4 regions of the Eubacterium sp. AB3007 genome follow, and region 3 is predicted to be linked to each of the others. Evidence: riboswitches for the same ligand, from Rfam matches in the RefSeq annotation. Region 3 holds a riboswitch; each other region holds the start of a gene.
The links. A riboswitch is a leader RNA that binds a small molecule or an ion and turns the genes downstream of it on or off. The one in region 3 is predicted to bind cobalamin.

Region 1 (4,318 bases), 330 kb from region 3:
TCTTCATCTCAAGGAGTGTCTTGTTCGTCGCGCTGGGTTTGCTAGCCGGGGTAGTGGTCACATCAAGGATCTCCGGATCTTTGTTTCCTGCCGTATAGAACCACTTACATTCCAAATAGTTCTCCGACTGAACGACGAACTGTACTCGTTCTTTCTCCTTCAGCACATATGCCCCATCCTCCTCGGCTTCCATGGGGCTGTCCGCATTCCCATCGAAGAAGGCCTGAACAGTCTTGTTCTTCATCTCAGGATACCCTAAGGGAACCTCACACAGGGGCTTGACGCGGTAGGTCCTAGGTTTGCGGATCGCCACCACGGCCTCGTAATCGCGCTGATCCGGAATGACACGTGCCGTCTGGGCCAGATAGCCATCTGCCGTCACCGAACAGTTGGTGTAGACGCCGTGCCAGACACTGTACTTGCCATCCTCTGGCTGAATATCATTTATCTTGCCTACAGAGACTTTGAGCTCTGCCTGGGGAACTGGTTCCCCAGTCTCCTCATCGATGATCTTGACCGTCATCAGGTCCTTACAGTCCTTCTCCGGGACAACGGGGATCTCGTAGGTCTCACTCACTGTCTTCGGCACAAAGCTGCCTGTATAGCTGCGGCCTTCTACCTGGTTTCCTGTATAATACCCAGAGGCCGCAGTCGTCGTCGCCTTAACCGTATACTTGGTCCCGGGCGTCAACTTGTATTTTCCATCCTGATCCGGTTTCACTTCTCCGGTCTTTTTTCTGGAAATCTTCCAGGTGACCTTGATCTCTACGCCCTCGGTCACGACTTCACCGGTGCGCACATCCACTGCCTGGATGCTCGCCGCGGACTCTGCCGGGCTGGCGGACAGATACAGGGTGAACGCCTGTGAGGCCAGAGGCTCCGCAGTCCCAGCATCGATCGCCTCGTCCTTTTCGGTCGGCTTATACAGAGACAGAGTTGCCTCTACCTTGGTGTCTTCCTTGAGTTCTTCCAGAGAGAAACTGCTGCCCGAGGACTTTGCGCCACCAAACAGCGTCTCATCCGAGAACGTCCATCCGCTTTTGAAGATGCCATTCTCCGGCTGCTTAAGCTTCAAGGCCTCTACCTTCTCGCCCTTGTCGTTGTAAGCAGATACCAGATAGCCATCTCCCGACAGCGTAGCATCGCCCTCGTCCGCAAAGATCCCTTCCGCAACGTAATGCTGCTGGATGTATTTTGCTGCTTCCAGTTTCTTAGAAGGACGCTGTATGCCATCACTCACCTTGCTCAATCCTGCAGATTTGATGGTCACCTTGTGATCATACCAGGTATCTCTGCCGTCTCTATAGGCATGCGCCGCGACCTGGATCTCTTCGTCCAGCGCCCGCACCGGTACAGGCCAGAATGTGAAATGCCCATCCTCATCAGCATAGTAAAGAAGATCGTCTGCATTTGCAGACGCTGCTTTCTTGGCCGATCCAAGGTACAGGCGGTTGAACCCGCTCCCTGAGAGGGACAGCACCGCACTCATAATACCATCCTGCACATACAGGGTACATTTTGAAAACTTGAACATTCCGCTGTCCGTGGTGGCCACCGCACTATACGTACCATCCTCCAGCACCTGCGCCGGTGCCGCAGTGGCTTCCTGTATCCCTTCTGTCTCACTGCCATCTGCCGCAAACGAGACCGATGGCACCATCATGGTCACCACCAACATGACAGACAACATGATTACTGTCAGTCTACTTCCGATTTTCTTCAATTAAAAACCTCCTTTGCATCTCATATGCAACGGAGGCCCATATAAAACCGTTCGATCACACAGATTTCCTGTAAGCAACATTACGTAAACATCGGACTCGCCTGCCTAAGCCAGTACCTTCATTATGCCAAGGTGTGTCCTCTCTCGATCTATACATATAGTCATCCGCTACATATATAAATAATCTTTGTGCAGGTCTTCTGGCTCATGACGATACGGCCCCTCGCCTTCACAGCAGACAAAGCCATTGGCATAGTGAAGGACCCAAATCAATTACAGCGTCGGGAACGCACAGGACTTTCACCTGTTTCCCTCTTAGCTCTCTTGCGAGAGAACACAAAAATTGAAACAAACATCACTATTTATATCATATTATTGATGTCTTGTCAATATCTTCAGTGCCTCGATATACCCATCCAGCCCCATGCCCTTCACCGTGGCGATGCAGGCTCTGCGGATATACGACCGCTTGCGGAACGTCTCCCGTTTGTCCGGGTCGGAGATGTGCACCTCCACCACGGGAAGTCCTACTGTCTTCACCGCATCCAAAAGCGCGATGCTGGTGTGAGTGTAGGCCCCCGGGTTGATCACAATCCCGTCGCAAGTGCTGTAGGCCCGTTGGATTGCATCGACCAGATCCCCCTCGTGGTTGGACTGGTAGAACTCCACGATCTCCACGTCCAGCGCCTCTGCAGCCCCTTCCATGTAATGGATCAGATCCTCGTAGGTCTTGCTCCCGTAGATTTCCGGTTCCCGAATCCCGAGCATATTCAGATTGGGACCGTTGATGACCATGACACGCATCATTTCATCTCCTGGTTATTATCGATAAAATAGTCGCTCCACGACTCGTAGAGATCCTTCCGCTCGTCGTACAGCTGCTGCACCGGTGTGGAGATGGAGAGCGGTCTTCCGTCTGTCTCCAGCTTGTCCAGATCCCGCTTGATCCAGACCACCCGTCCGTTCTGGCGGATAATGTTGTAGTTACGCTTGGTCTTCACCACACCACCACCGGTGGCGATCACCACGCCGGTCCGCTTGCAGGCCTTCTCCAGTTCCTCTGTCTCGATCTTCCGGAAGTAGGCCTCCCCCTTCTGGGCAAAGATCTCTGCAACCGACATGCCTTCCCGTTCTTCCACCATGTCGTCCACGTCCAGGAATTCCCTTCCCTGGGCCTTGGCCATCTTACGTCCCAGCATGGTCTTGCCGGCTCCCGGCATACCGATCAGGATCATGTTCTGCATCTCCGCCCGCAAGGCTTCTGCTACCTCCAGTATCTCGTCCTTGTCAATGTCCGTCCCCTGGAAGAGCTCGCTTGACTCCCAGGCTTGCGCGACCAGCATGTCAAGGCCGCTGGCACAGGGGATCCCCCGAGCCTCTGCGTCCAGGATCAGAAGCGTCCGCGCCGGATTGTAGATCACATCCACAACGCCCTTCAGTTCGTCGAACTGCCCCAGATCCACCAGCTTCCGCAGGTTGTCCGGGTACATGCCCACCGGTGTCGCGTTGACCAGGATCGTAGCATCGTGGTGACGGCCGATGTTGTTGTAGTTCTCCTCTGTGTTGCGGGAGATGACGACGATCTCCTTGGCACCGAGATCCTCCAGCACACACTGGATCGTCCTGGACGCTCCTCCGCTTCCGAAGATCAGACACTTCTGACCACCGGGGTAGATCTTGTTCTTCTCCATCAGATAGCGAAATCCCAGATAATCGGTGTTGCAGCCGTACAGCGTGCCATCCTCCCGCTTCACCACTGTGTTCACCGCTCCGATCCTGTGTGCGGTATTGCTGATCTCGTCACACATCCCCGATACGATGGTCTTGTACGGTATCGTCACATTAAACCCCTGGTACTCCTCGGAATGCAACAGGGAGGGCAGTTCCTCTTCCGTCACTTCCAGCAGATCATACTCATAATCCCCGAACATCTTATGGATCATCGGGGAATAACTGTGGGAAAGGTGTTCCCCGATCAGACCATACTTAGCCATGTTCTCCTCCTAAGTTAGTTCTACACGATTTCCTTCTGATGAGCTCGGCTCATCTTCATAATTACATTATATAACAATTCTATATATTTTTCCATATCCTTATCAACAAGTCCCCTGACCTGATCGATCTTCTCCAGTTCCCGGCCAGTATCCATCACGGGCAGGTTGTTTGCCTGCTTGTATCTGGCGATCCCTTCGCAGGTCCGCATGCGCTGCTGAAACAGTGAGACGATCTCCCTGTCGATCCTGTCGATCTCAGCTCTGTAGTCCTTCAATTCCATGTCATACCTCGCTGTAGCTTCCAAGATAACGGAACTCCGCAGACAGTTCCTGGATCTGGTTCATCAGACGAATAAACTTTTCTGAGTACGCCTCCGCATCGATATCAAAATAGAAGCGGTACACAAAATCCCGACTGCCGATGGGCCTTGACTCCAGTTTGGAAATGTTGATCCCCAGCGCATTGAAACTGGAAAGCACATTGTACAGCGCCCCCGGACGATGTGCCACGGACAGCATCATCGAGGTCTTGTTGGCCCCCGGGTAGATCTCCAGATCCTTGCTAATACAAATGAACCTGGTGTAGTTGTTTTCGCTATCC
Region 2 (4,318 bases), 160 kb from region 3:
GCCATCGCGGATGTGTGTATGTGCGAGTACACCGACCACGGCCACTGCGGCATCCTCCACGACTGCTACGTGGACAACGATGACACCCTGCCCATGCTGGCCAGGATCGCCCGCACTCAGGTGGAGGCCGGCGCGGATGTGGTGGCGCCCTCCGACATGATGGACGGCCACGTCACCGCCATTCGCCAGGAACTGGACAAAGCCGGGTTCGTCAACACCCCCATCATGTCCTACGCGGTGAAATTCGCCTCTGCCTTCTACGGTCCCTTCCGGGTGGCGGCGGACAGCGCGCCCCAGTTCGGTGATCGGAAGAGTTATCAGATGGATTTCCACAATCGCAGGGAGGCCCTGAAGGAGGCCATGCTGGACGTGGAGGAAGGGACGGATTTCCTCATCGTCAAGCCTGCGATGGCTTACGGAGATCTGATTCGGGAGGTGGCGGATGCCACCGATATCCCCATCGCTACCTATAGTGTCAGCGGGGAGTACAGTATGGTGAAGGCGGCAGCGGCCCAGGGCTGGATCGACGAAGAGCGCATCGTGGGAGAGATGGCAGTGGGAGCCTTCCGTGCGGGAGCTGGCATGTATATCACCTACTTCGCGAAAGAAATCGCGGCAATGATCGACGCAGGAAAGATTGGATGAGCCGGAATGGCGGAGTGAGGTAACAAAGTGTTAAGTGCGATATTCCAGCCGTGGCTGGGGAGAGATTCTCTGGTGGCAGCTGACGATACATGGAGCCTGTTGTTCGTGCTTTGTGCAGGAGTGGCGCTGGCGATCTATCTGGAGCAAAAGTATGACTGGGCAGCGAAAGCTTCAGGGTGCATCCTTTGTCTGGTGTTGGCCATGATCCTGTCCAACCTGGGGATCCTGCCCATCAACTCAGCACTGTATGACGATGTCATCTGGGGCTACGCGGTGCCTATGGCGATCCCGCTGCTCCTGATGGAGTGCAACCTGAAGGTGATCTGGAAGGAGACGGGACGGATCCTGATCATCTTCCTGATCGGCGCGGTGGGGACACTGGTGGGAGCAGCCATCTCTTTCACACTGCTGAAGAACATGGTGCCGGAACCTGCCGGAGTGGCGGCCATGATGACCGGGACTTACATCGGCGGCAGCTTGAATCTGGCGGCATTGTCGGACGAATTCAGCGTCACCGGAGAGGTGGTGGGAGCCGCCACCGTGGCGGACAACCTGCTGATGGCGGTATATTTCTTTGTGCTGATCATGTTCGCGGGAATGAAATTCTTCCGCAGGCATTTCGGCCATCCCCACATCGATGAGGTGGCGGCGGGCCACGCAGCCGGAGGCGAAAACCAGGCGGCGGCCTTCTGGAGCCGGAAGGGGATTTCTCTGAAGGATGTAGCCATGAACCTGGCCTACACCGTGATCATCGTCTGGCTATCCAAACTCATCGGCGGGTTCATCGGGGAGCTGGTCCCTACCAGCAACATGCTGCTTTCCATGATCAACGCCTTCTTCGGCTCGCAGTATATCTGGATCGCCACCCTGTCCATGCTGATGGCCACCTATGCGGGGGACAAGATCGGGAAACTCAACGGATCCCAGGAGATCGGGACGTATTTCATCTACCTGTTCTTCTTCGTCATCGGTGTACCGGCCTCCATCATAGTGATCATCACCCAGACCCCTGCCCTGTTCCTGTTCACCGGGATCATGGTGGCCTGCAACATGTTGTTCTGTTTCGCGGGGGGCAAGCTGCTTCGGTTCGATCTGGAAGACTGCATCATGGCCTCCAATGCCAACATCGGAGGGCCTACCACGGCGGCCGGCATGGCCATCTCTCAGGGGTGGAGCAAACTGGTGGGGCCGGTGATGCTCATCGGTACCTTTGGGTATGTGATCGGCACCTATCTGGGGGTCATTGTTGGCAACCTGCTGGGGGCGTAGAGTTTCCCCAGAGACAACTTATGCCTCGCATTGTTGATTATTGGAGGCGTTGATTGACAGCCTGTTATTTTTGTGGTAGATTCATAAGTGATGAATACAACTGATGGGGAACAGGCTTTGTCCTTCGGGAGAGCCTGCCACCGGGAAGCAGGTGAGATTCCTGCAGAGTTCTCGTTACTGTAATCAGGGAGCAATGGCCATTATACCACTGGGAGACCGGGAAGGAGGCTGGCGCGTAGATCTGTAACTCAGGAGACCGACCATCAGGAGGGGGAGACCCCGCCACGAGCAATGGGTTGTGTATTTGGTTTTTTACGAGAGAGACCCTTTGTTTGTGTTGTACAGACAGAGGGCTTTTTGTATTCATCGGCAATTGTTTCACTATTAACTAAAGGAGTTGTAGTTATGAAGAAATTATTGGTTTTGATGCTGTCAGTCATGATGGCGGTAGTATTCATGACCGGTTGCGGTGGCTCACAGACAGAAGAGAGCGGCGGCGGAGATGCTGACAAGGAAGCGGCACAGGCCTGTGCAGACGCCATCGATGCAATCTACGTAGGCGAGTGGTCTGAGGACACTGAGCAGCAGTGCCTGGATGCCAAGGCCAAGTGGGATGCACTGACCGATGAGCAGAAGGAAATGGTCGAGGGTGAGGAAGCAGATCCGGGTTACTTCGGTGACGACACCGGCGATGCCTCCAAGGACGATCCTTTGAACGGAGACAAGATCGGTGACAAGGAGATCCTGGTGGTCAGCTTTGGTACCTCCTTCAACGATAAGAGAGTGGCCTGCATCGGTTCCATCGAGAAGGCTGTACAGGAAGCCAACCCTGACTGGGCTGTCAGAAGAGCGTTCACCTCTCAGATCATCATGAACCACATCTTTGCCCGTGACGGCGAGAAGATCGACAACATCAAGCAGGCACTGGCCCGCGCTGAGGAAAACAAGGTCAAGGAGCTGGTAGTCGTGCCGACTCACCTGATGAAGGGTAAGGAGTACGACGAAGTGGTCGAGGCCATCAACGAGTATAAGGACAAGTTCGATTCCCTGAAGTTCGCAGAGCCTCTGCTGGGTGAGGTAGGCAAGGATGCCTCCGTCATCAACGAGGATAAGGAAAGATGCGCCAAGGCTGTCACCAAGGCCGCTGTCAAGGACGCCAAGTATGACGATCTGGACGCTGCTGAGAAGGACGGCACCGCTTTCGTATTCATGGGACACGGAACCTCTCACGAGGCCAACATCACCTATGACCAGATGCAGAAGCAGATGGACGAGTTGGGCTACAAGAACGTCTTCATCGGCACCGTTGAGGGTGAGCCTGAGGATACCGCTTGTGACAAGGTCATCGAGAAGGTAAAGAAGGCCGGCTACAAGAAGGTCATCCTGCGCCCGCTGATGGTCGTTGCCGGTGACCATGCCCACAACGACATGGCAGATGCAGACGATCCGGAATCCTGGGTAAGCCAGTTCACCGCTGCCAAGGCATTTGACAGTGTGGATTGCCAGATCACAGGTCTGGGCGAGATCAAGGCCATCCAGGAGATGTACGTTGACCACGCCAAGGATGCGATCAACAAGTAAATGGGGATGTTCAGACAATTAGCTTTGAAGGGGCGGCTGCTGGTGATCTGCCTGCTGCTGCTCTCCCTGGGAACCGTGCTTTGTGCCTGCAGCGGCGGTACACAAAGCCCTGCGGAGAAGGCGGGCCTGACAGATGGTCAGTACACCGCAACGTTCACCACGGACAGCAGTATGTTCCACGTGAACGAGTCAAAGAACGACCAGGGAATCCTCACCGTGAAGGATGGCCAGATGACCATCCATGTGACGCTGCAGTCCAAGCGCATCACCAATCTGTTCTACGGAAAGAAGAAAGACGCGCAGAAGGATGGAGCGGAGCTCATCCAACCGACAGAGGATCAGGTTACCTACGACGATGGGTACAAGCAGACCGTCTACGGGTTCGATATCCCGGTGCCGGCCATCGACCAGGAGTTCGATGTGGCGCTGATCGGGACCCACGGCAACTGGTACGACCACAAGGTCAAGGTGACAGATCCGAAGCCATTGCAGGAGTGAGTACGGGCGATGAGTCCGGAATATAATTTAAGTAAGGTATTTCCACAGAAGAGGCTGTCCCGCGCGGGCAGCCTTTTCTGGTCTTTGTTCAAAAAAACATTGCAATCAAGGGGAATTTGTTATAGAGTAATAAGGTAAAGTTTATGTAAGGAGATTAACCATGAAGAAACAGAAAAAGAGGAATGTTATCGTAGGACAATCCGGAGGTCCTACCGCGGCCATCAACTCGTCTCTGGCGGGTGTGTACAGAACCGCGAAAGAAAGAGGATATAACAAGGTATACGGCATGATCCACGGCGTGCAGGGACTGTTGCAGGAGAGGTAC
Region 3 (4,318 bases):
CGTGCCGTTTTTGCCTTCCGGATAACGGATCTTCTTCAGGTTGGTGCTGGAGAAATAAGTCGTCTTCAGGATGCTGCTGTCGATGAACCAGCCCGCCCGGAACTTGTTACTACGCTTGAAGATAAAACTTTTTATCTCGGTCCCGGTAGTATCATAGTAAGGCACTGTGACATTGGTTCCCTTGCCCTTGATGGCATCCGCATGGTCGCTGCTGATGGTCCCGTTAGAGAAGTACTGGTCCATGTAGCGCTGAGCATCCTGCTGCGGTGTCATGATCTCTGTGCTGTCGCTGACGCGCTTCAGGTTTTCCTTGTCGATCTGGAAGTCGTGGACGTAGTAATACTTGTCCGGGGTCTTGTCCTGCTTGGCAAAGTGGCTGGCGGAACGGGCAGCGTAAACCTTCGGCTCTCCCAGAGTGATGGGCACGGGCCAGAAGGTGTAAGCGTTGCTCTCCGGCAGAATCAGCCCACCCAACAGATTGCTTTCCTTGCCGCCGACTTCTTTCTTTTCTTCTTCCACGGCCTCAGCGATGATGGTGTCCTTGGTGGCGGTGTCGGAAACATAGAAGCGATCGGCGCCGGTTCCCTTCATGGTGACGATGGCGGTGGCCTTTCCATCCTTGATGACAACAGTAGCCTTCGATACCACGATCATGCCGCTGGCATCGGTCGTCACATCTGTCTTGAATCCGGTTGCGGTGTAGGTCCCGTCAGTGATCTCTTCTGGCTGGGAAGGATCCGTGGGGTTTGTCGGATCTGTGGGGCCGGTGGGATCTGTGGGGTCTGCTGGCTGGTCGGAACCACCCTGGCCAGGTTCATCCGGTTTCTGGGAAGGATCGATGGTGATCATGTAGGTGTAATTGATCCAGTGCGGTTGAGACATCGCCGTTGTTCTGGCGCTGATCGCTGTTTTCTCGTTCAGTTTTACAGGCAGGGTGACCTTCTTGTTCTCAATCTTAAAAGTGTCTGCGCCCATCTGGTCCGTATCCGGATCATATATGGAGAGCTCCTCGCTCTCTGCGGAAACGGTTCCGATATGAACGTGTGACATGTTTGCGCTGCTGGCTGTGAACTCACCTGTAGCCTGCCCGTCCTTGATGGTGACGCTGGTGCAGGTCAGCCTGGCCTTGCCGGTGCCGCCATCGAACGCATAATGATCCGCGTCGATGGTATAGGTTCCGTCTGCCAGAGTCGCGCTGCCTGTGCCCGTGGGGTTTTCGTCCGCAAATGCAGGAACGCTCATCATGGACAAAGCCACCGCTGCAGATAGCAGAAGCGCCATCACCTTTTTCAAGTGTGTTTTCATAGATTCTTTTCCTTTCATTGTAATCCTTATGATGAAATGACTTGTACGCTTCTGGGGAACTCTGCCGGCATTGCCTTCTCCACAACAAGAAAAACTGCCTCCTCCTGCGAGAAGACAGTTCATAAACACATCAAAAATGCAGACCCCACTGCATGGTGTGATTGGACAGCTTTCTCCGGAAGCGTTTCTCCAACTTACAATGCAGCAGGTTTCCTGGCTCAGGGATCCATCGTGTACAGCTCCTTCTCGGGCGGAGGCGGGCGAATCGACTGATTCACCTGACGTAGCCGTCCAATGGCGATCGCTGTACGCATCTCCCCTCACAGTGACCGGATCGCTCGGGATTTCCACCCGATTCCCTATTATCCCCGCTATTACCGCAGGGCACTGCAAAGCGTACTATTCCACCCGTAATTATACTGCGGTAATGGGGTAACTGTCAACACAGAACCTGTCTTTGGAAGATGACTGCACAGGGAAGGGGTGCGGGTAGTATCGAAATCAATACTCTGTTCACCTGAGAGTTTCCCCACGCGACATTCCTGTCGCTATTCGGGTCCTTTCTCCTCAGGCCCGCATCCCGCGGTAGATTCCTCATTGACAGGCGGCAGATTTATGGTAGAATATTAGAAGCGTAAAACTGAATACGAAGCCAGTTCGGTGCCCCGGCCTGCGCGGCCGTGGGATAATAGGGAATCAGGTGCAAGTCCTGGACGATCCGGTCACTGTAATGGGGAGTTTCGGTACACGATGTCATTGGGAAACAGCCTGCAACGGCGCAAGTCCTGAGAAGACGTACTGTTGCGAGGAACCAGAGTCAGGAAACCTGCCGAATCTGAGATTGATGCCATGAACTTCCGAAGAAGGTTCGTCAATATTTCTTTTGTTATGTGTAGACCTTCTCCATGGTTTGTGGAGGAGGTCGTGCTGGTTTTTGGGCCCTGCGTACCGAAGATGCGGGCGGTCAGCGATGCGCGTGGTTATTTCACAAAACATTGTGTCATGAGAAGGAGGAAGTATGAATAGTAAGTTGAAACAGATACTGACGCTGTTGCTGTCAGTGTGTGTGGTGTTTGCATTCAGCAGCGTGGCTGCGTTTGCGGATGGGGAAGGGACGAGTAGCCCGACTCTGGAAAGCGTTACAGCAGCGATTGGGGAATTGTCCAACGATCCGCGTGATTTCAAAGCTGAGGATCGCGAAAAGGTCGAAGCTATTCAGACCGACTATGAGGCTCTTTCAGCAGAGGATCAGGCGACGATCGACAAAACATTCAACCATCCATCCGGAGACGGTCAGTCCTACGGCCGCGTTCTGGAGGCCGCTTTGTGGGCAGTGCGCTCATATGAGATCGATACGAACACCGTATTGACAGATGGTACCTACACGACAACATCTGAGCCGGCCGTCAGTTCCCAGTCCGACAAGGGTAAGAGTGATTCGAGCCGCACAAGAAACTGGTGGGTTGAGAGCGTCACCGTGGAGAACGGTCAGGCGACAGCCAACATCTATGTGACGAGTGGTGCGGCAACGAAAGCCAAACTGACTTCATACCCAAGTGTGTGGGTCGGTGGTAAGTCAATCGAGCGCGATTCGAATAATAACTACCCGATTCCGGTGGACCTGAACGGTGTGACCTACTTCGGCGGAGTCTCCTCGAGTATGCCAAGACCGATCATGTATTCGTTGAGTACTACTATCGAAGAACCTGTTAATCTGGCCATCACTAATAACACTGGCATGTTCAAAGCCGAGACAGCATCGCTGGAAACCACAGAGGGGAAGACTTACCTGGTCATGTCTCTTAGCGGTAAAGGCTATCATGAACTGTACAAGGGAACCTATGAGCAGGCTGTAGCCAATGGAGATGGCAGCAAAGATAATGGGAATGACTCGTGGATCCACGGCTATTTGAATGCAGCCGGTAAGTGGGAATTCAGAATTCCGGTGGAAGATGGGGAGTCTTATATGCCGCTGGTGGCGGTGTCTGATTCCTACTATCAGAAGTATCTGCAGGGGCAGAACTCTCTGGCAAGAGCGTTTTATCCCAGACAGATGGAGCTTGATCGTGCGGCAGGTACATTGGTTACAGGTGACTATGAGTTCAGTAGAGATATCACAGTGACAAACAATGTCAAGATGCTGAAGGTGAACTCCGCAAAGTTGGATACAGTTGGGGGGCCAAATTCTAATAACTACAAGGCTGATCTTGTTCTCGAGATGGGAAGTGAGTCTTACAGCGAGGCGTTTGTCGGAACGTTTGCAGAGGCAAATGCGGCTGAGAAGACGATTGCGCTTGCGGATGGAAATGTGTTTACGATCCCCGTCAAATGGGTGGAGACCTTTGGGCAGCCTGAAACTCTGAAGACGCTGGCGAATGGAGAGCCGTTTTATCTGTCTCTGAAATCGAAGAAGAACGGTACATGGTATGAACGGATCGCAACATTGGACGAAGGGAATGGTACATTAGTGATCGATCCAAGTATTGCCGATTACACGGCAGTGGATGCCGCTATCGCAAAGATTCCTGGAGATCTGAGTATTTATACTGACGAAACAGTAGCAGCAGTAACAAAGGCGAAAGAGGCCGTAGGTAAGAAGGATAAGTTCGCGACACAGCAGGATGAGGTTGATTTGATGGCGAAAGCTATTGATGACGCAGTGAAAGGGCTGGTCAAAAAGACAACTAAGCCTTCGACTACTTCCAACACTGGGAAGCAGGCTGCTACCGCCAAGGCCAATAGGATCAAAACCGATAGGATCAAAACCGAGCAGAACAAGATCAAGAACATCGCTCTGGCCAAGGTAAAGGTCAAGAAGGGAAAGAAGAAAATAACTGTTAAATGGAAGAAGAACACCAAGTTCGCCGGCTACCAGATCATGGTCGTTGAGCAGAAGACCAAGAAGCCTGTCAAGACTCTGAAGGTTAGTGTCAAAGCCAAGAAGAAGGTCATCAAGGGGCTCAAGAAGAAGACAAAGTATATCGTGACCATCCGCGGCTACAAGACCGTCGAG
Region 4 (4,318 bases), 860 kb from region 3:
ACAGTGAGGCTACTGACAAGGCAAAGAAACAGGCCGCCGCAGAACTGGAGAAGGCTGTCAATGAAGCAAAGCTGGCGCAGAACCCCATCAGCGAGGAGATTCAGGTCAGTGTAAGTAATTTTGAGAAAGCGAACAAGTTCGACTTTGTGCCGCAGGAAATCGTAGTCTGGAGTAACGCCGCGGAGAAATACGGCGAGACCAGAGATATCGATGCCGGAAATGCAGGGAAGGTCACCTTTGCGGATGTGGTCTACACTATCCACGAGATGAAATACGGCGGTGCCTTCACGAAAGAAGATGTCAAGGACTATATCGAGATCAGCAATTCCGGATACTTCGGTAAGCTGTTCAAGGTTTCTACACTTAACATCTCCTACCTGATCAATGAGGATCTGACCATGACCGGCGGTGCTTTTGCGACTGCATTGGATGATGGTGATCAGGTGGCTCTGTACAAATACCTCGACGAGACGAACTACTCGGATCTCTACACGCACTTCACTGAGACAAAGAAGACCGTGAAAGAGGGAGAGGCGTTCTGGCTTCAGATCGAAGGGATCGGTTGGTCGCACCCGCTCGGTGCTGTCAAGAAGTACGATGGGGAAGAAGTCCTGGCCTCTCAGTATGACAAGGACGGGAATCTGACTGCTATCAAAGGCTCCAATATGAGCAAGGACGGCAAGGTGAAACTGGTGTTCAAGAAAGCGGGCACCTATGATGTGACAGCCTCCGGCATGGTGAATGGAGCGTACACGGATTACACCGACTGGCAGAATCCGAAGCAAGTTGAGGATGTTCCTGTTCCGATCGTGCTCCCACACTGCAAGGTTACCGTGCTCCCGGCAGATAAGAAACCAGCGAAATCGTCTGTTCCAGCTGTCAAGAAGATCAGCACCATCACGGTCAATGTCAAGACCGTAAACAAGAAGGTCGTTGCCAACGCCGTGAAGAAGGCGAAGGGAGATAGTGCTTCTATTAAGACAATCGTCCTCGGTAAGAAGGTTAAGAAGATCAAGAAGGGCACATTCAGCCAGTACAAGAATCTGACGACTCTTACAGTCAAAACCAAGAAACTGAAGAAGAAGAGGATCAAGGGTGCCCTGAAAGGGTCTGCTATCAAGACCGTCAAGGTTCAGATCGGCAAGAAGAAGGTCAACAAGAAGTATGTAAAGAAATATAAGAAGATCTTCACCAAGAAGAAAGCCGGAAAGAAAGTGATGGTCACGATGTGATCGGACACATATGAGTTATCCATGTGCGAGACTGCTGCTTCAGAGCAGCAGTCTCATTTTTCCCCCTGAGAAACATAATCGATAATGGATGTATTCCTGGACGTTTTTGGGGAGAGTACTTGCAATCGACTGCGACAGAGATTATAATGAACCTATAGTTTAATAATGCTCTATCATGACTCTGCGGCGTATGGCGGCAGGGGTGAGGGAACCGGGTGGGATTCCCGGGCATACAACGGTGCTGTGAGCACAGGAGTCGTCCTTCATGGCGAAAGCCGGTCATTGGGGGAATCTGAGAAGGCGAGGGACGGTGTGGAAGTAATGGCGTAAGCACGTGCACAAAACCAGGGCAGGTGCTAGATGTCATACTACAGCTGTGTAAGCCAGAAGACCTATGATGAGAGATAATGCACACTTGTTTGGAGTGTGGTTGGGGATACGAGAATTAACGGTCGTAGCAGTCTTGCTACGACCGTTTTTTTTCCTCGGGTGAGCCAGATAGAGCGGTGTGAAGAGAAAGGAGAAAGTTGATGAAACAGAACATGTTGCTGAAAAGAGTGACAACTGTGTTGCTTTCACTGGCGATTACAGTGGTGTTCATGCCAGCATTTGCATTCGCAGATGCAGCCTCTGATATCACCGTGTTCATGACTGTGAGTAATGCGGGTGAACTGGCAAAGGCCAAGGATGGAAGCATGATGGCTTGGAAGGAAGTCACGGTCAAAGATCTGGATGCAAGCGGGGACTTCTCTTATGACGAGGCTCTAGTTGCAATGCACAAGGAGTATAATTCCGAAGATGGATACGATCCTGGCTCAGGCATGGTAAAAAAAGTCTGGGGCGTACAGGGAGGTTCTTATCTGTTCTATATTAATGGGCAGGGAATTAAAAACGATGTAAAGCATGACACAGTTTCAGACGGTGACTATCTAGTAACGGGAATTCTTTCTGATACCTCCATTTACTCGGACTGGTTTACAACGTTTGACAATGAAGGGACAGTCAAGGCGAAGACAGGTGAAGCAATCAATCTCAAGATCAAAGGACATCTGGGGATGGCGTATATGCCCGATGATTTGAAGGACTCCCCGATCAAGGATATGTCCGTTGGATATTACAAAGATGGACAGTTTGTTGATACCGGTGCCAAGACAGACGCTGAAGGGAACTGCACCGTTTCCTTCGACAAGCCTGGAACGTATATCGTATCCGCTAAAGGCAAAGTTAAGAGTGCCACTGTATCTGTGTACACGATTCCCGCTGGTGAAATAGATGGCAAAAAGTATGCAAGCAGAATGGATTGGTCTACTTATGATTCGTTCGTGCTTTATACCGAAAAGAGTTATGGAGATGGACCGTATCCGCAGGATGAAATCAAAGAAATAGATTTCTCGTATTGGAGTGACCTTTCTGAAGAAGAACAGGCCGCATATAACTTGGTGTATATTAATAATTATGTAAGCCAGTACGAGGCTTACTATCCCGCGCTTTTGGATGCGCCGACCATTGCGCCCGCATGCGTGATCACTGTTGAAGAGAAAGACAAGACCCCGGTCAAGCCATCCACTCCGGCACCAAAGAAAGTTCCAACCGTCACAGTCAAGGCCAAGACCGTGGATGCCAAGACAGTTGCTGAAGCGGTGAAGAAGGCAGGCGGATCTGCGGACAGCGTCACCAGTTTTGTGCTCGACAAGAAGGTCAAGAAGATCAAGAAGGGCACATTCAGCCAGTACAAGAATCTGACGACTCTTACAGTCAAAACCAAGAAACTGAAGAAGAAGAGGATCAAGGGTGCCCTGAAAGGGTCTGCTATCAAGACCGTCAAGGTCCAGGTGGGCAAGAAAAAGACCAACAAGAAGTACGTGAAGAAATACAAGAAGATCTTCACCAAGAAGAACGCTGGTAAGAAAGTCAAGGTCACCATGTGATCTATGTTAATTGATCTGTTGAAGAGAATGCTGCCCCGGAGATCGAGTGTCCCGGGGCGGTTGATTTCGCGTCTGATCGGTGGTTCTGCTACAAAATGGCCGAATGCTCGTTTTTTGTAGTAGGTTTGGAGCATGACCTACTACAAAAACATGGAGCGGTGGCGATTCTGTAGTACATTATTCTACAGAATCCAGTGATTCCCAGAAAAATGTAGAAAAAGTTCCTGATAAACGAGCAATTAATATACATTTTTTCCTTATATTTACAGAAGATGAGATTGTGAGTGCTACAAAAAACGCAAGAAGCGGAGTTTTTGTAGCAGGTGAGCAGTAAAACCTACTACAAAAAATCCTGTTTCTTAGAAAAGTGTAGTACGCCTCTCGAGGACCTTCCGAAACTCTCCCGAAAACAGCGATAATATTGCTTCCGTTGTGTTTTCGGTGGGTATGTTATATACTGGTAAGGTAAATCTAATTAAAAGGTGGTATTACAATGAGACACAGTAAGAGAATCCTGCGGGCTGCCGCATGGGCATTGGCAGTGCTGATTGTGCTTTGTCTGGCCGGGTGCGGCAACTCGTCTGATCTGAATGGAGACGATCTGAACGATGTGTTGCAGAAGGCCTGCAGCTATACCGTAGATGAGGTGGGAACGCTTGATGCGTCGGAGGAGAGTTCGGCTTGGCTCATCTTCGGCTGCGACAAAGCAAACGCGGATGCTCTCACCGACGAGGATTATGATGACTACTATGACAATGTCCGGCTCCTGGTGAAGAACACCGGTGGTGTCCTCAGCGAGGACCGGTACACTGCCTATGAGCGGGTATCCATAGCGGTGGAGACCCTGGGAGCGGATCCGGAAGATGTGGAAGGGTACGACCTGATGGCGCCGGTAGATGACTATGACAAGGTCTGTGCTCAGGGGATTAATGCGGAGATCTACGCGCTGATCTCTGCCAACTATGTTGGTTATGATCTGAAAAATGAGCGGGAGTACCTGGATGATATCCTGGATGCTCAGGCAGAGGATGGGGGGATCTCCTTCGATGGGAAGAACGGAGATCTGGATATCACCGCCATGGCCGTGCAGGCTTTGTCCTTCTATCAGGAGGACAAGGAAGTGCAGGCGGTCATCGCCAAGGCCAGAGACTATCTCAG

Region 1: linked by a shared signal. The riboswitch ahead of P156_RS0104450 (hypothetical protein) and the one ahead of P156_RS0105980 (hypothetical protein) in region 3 are both predicted to bind cobalamin.
Region 2: linked by a shared signal. The riboswitch ahead of P156_RS0106570 (sirohydrochlorin cobaltochelatase) and the one ahead of P156_RS0105980 (hypothetical protein) in region 3 are both predicted to bind cobalamin.
Region 4: linked by a shared signal. The riboswitch ahead of P156_RS0109855 (hypothetical protein) and the one ahead of P156_RS0105980 (hypothetical protein) in region 3 are both predicted to bind cobalamin.

Annotation. Positions count from the first base shown of each region.
Region 1 is NZ_JIAD01000001.1:884,267-888,584, forward strand. It holds gene P156_RS0104450 (hypothetical protein) at 1-1,723, opposite strand, end outside; cobalamin riboswitch at 1,896-2,078, opposite strand; gene aroQ (type II 3-dehydroquinate dehydratase) at 2,096-2,527, opposite strand; gene P156_RS11565 (shikimate kinase) at 2,527-3,717, opposite strand; gene P156_RS0104465 (chorismate mutase) at 3,738-3,998, opposite strand; gene P156_RS0104470 (prephenate dehydratase domain-containing protein) at 4,000-4,318, opposite strand, start outside.
Region 2 is NZ_JIAD01000001.1:1,379,325-1,383,642, reverse strand. It holds gene hemB (porphobilinogen synthase) at 1-645, shown strand, start outside; gene P156_RS0106575 (DUF819 domain-containing protein) at 673-1,914, shown strand; cobalamin riboswitch at 2,005-2,194, shown strand; gene P156_RS0106570 (sirohydrochlorin cobaltochelatase) at 2,320-3,495, shown strand; gene P156_RS0106565 (hypothetical protein) at 3,502-3,993, shown strand; gene P156_RS0106560 (6-phosphofructokinase) at 4,154-4,318, shown strand, end outside.
Region 3 is NZ_JIAD01000001.1:1,217,769-1,222,086, reverse strand. It holds gene P156_RS0105985 (carboxypeptidase-like regulatory domain-containing protein) at 1-1,305, opposite strand, end outside; cobalamin riboswitch at 1,491-1,712, opposite strand; cobalamin riboswitch at 1,947-2,154, shown strand; gene P156_RS0105980 (hypothetical protein) at 2,324-4,318, shown strand, end outside.
Region 4 is NZ_JIAD01000001.1:2,074,161-2,078,478, forward strand. It holds gene P156_RS12385 (immunoglobulin-like domain-containing protein) at 1-1,232, shown strand, start outside; cobalamin riboswitch at 1,389-1,647, shown strand; gene P156_RS0109855 (hypothetical protein) at 1,763-3,160, shown strand; gene P156_RS0109860 (hypothetical protein) at 3,654-4,318, shown strand, end outside.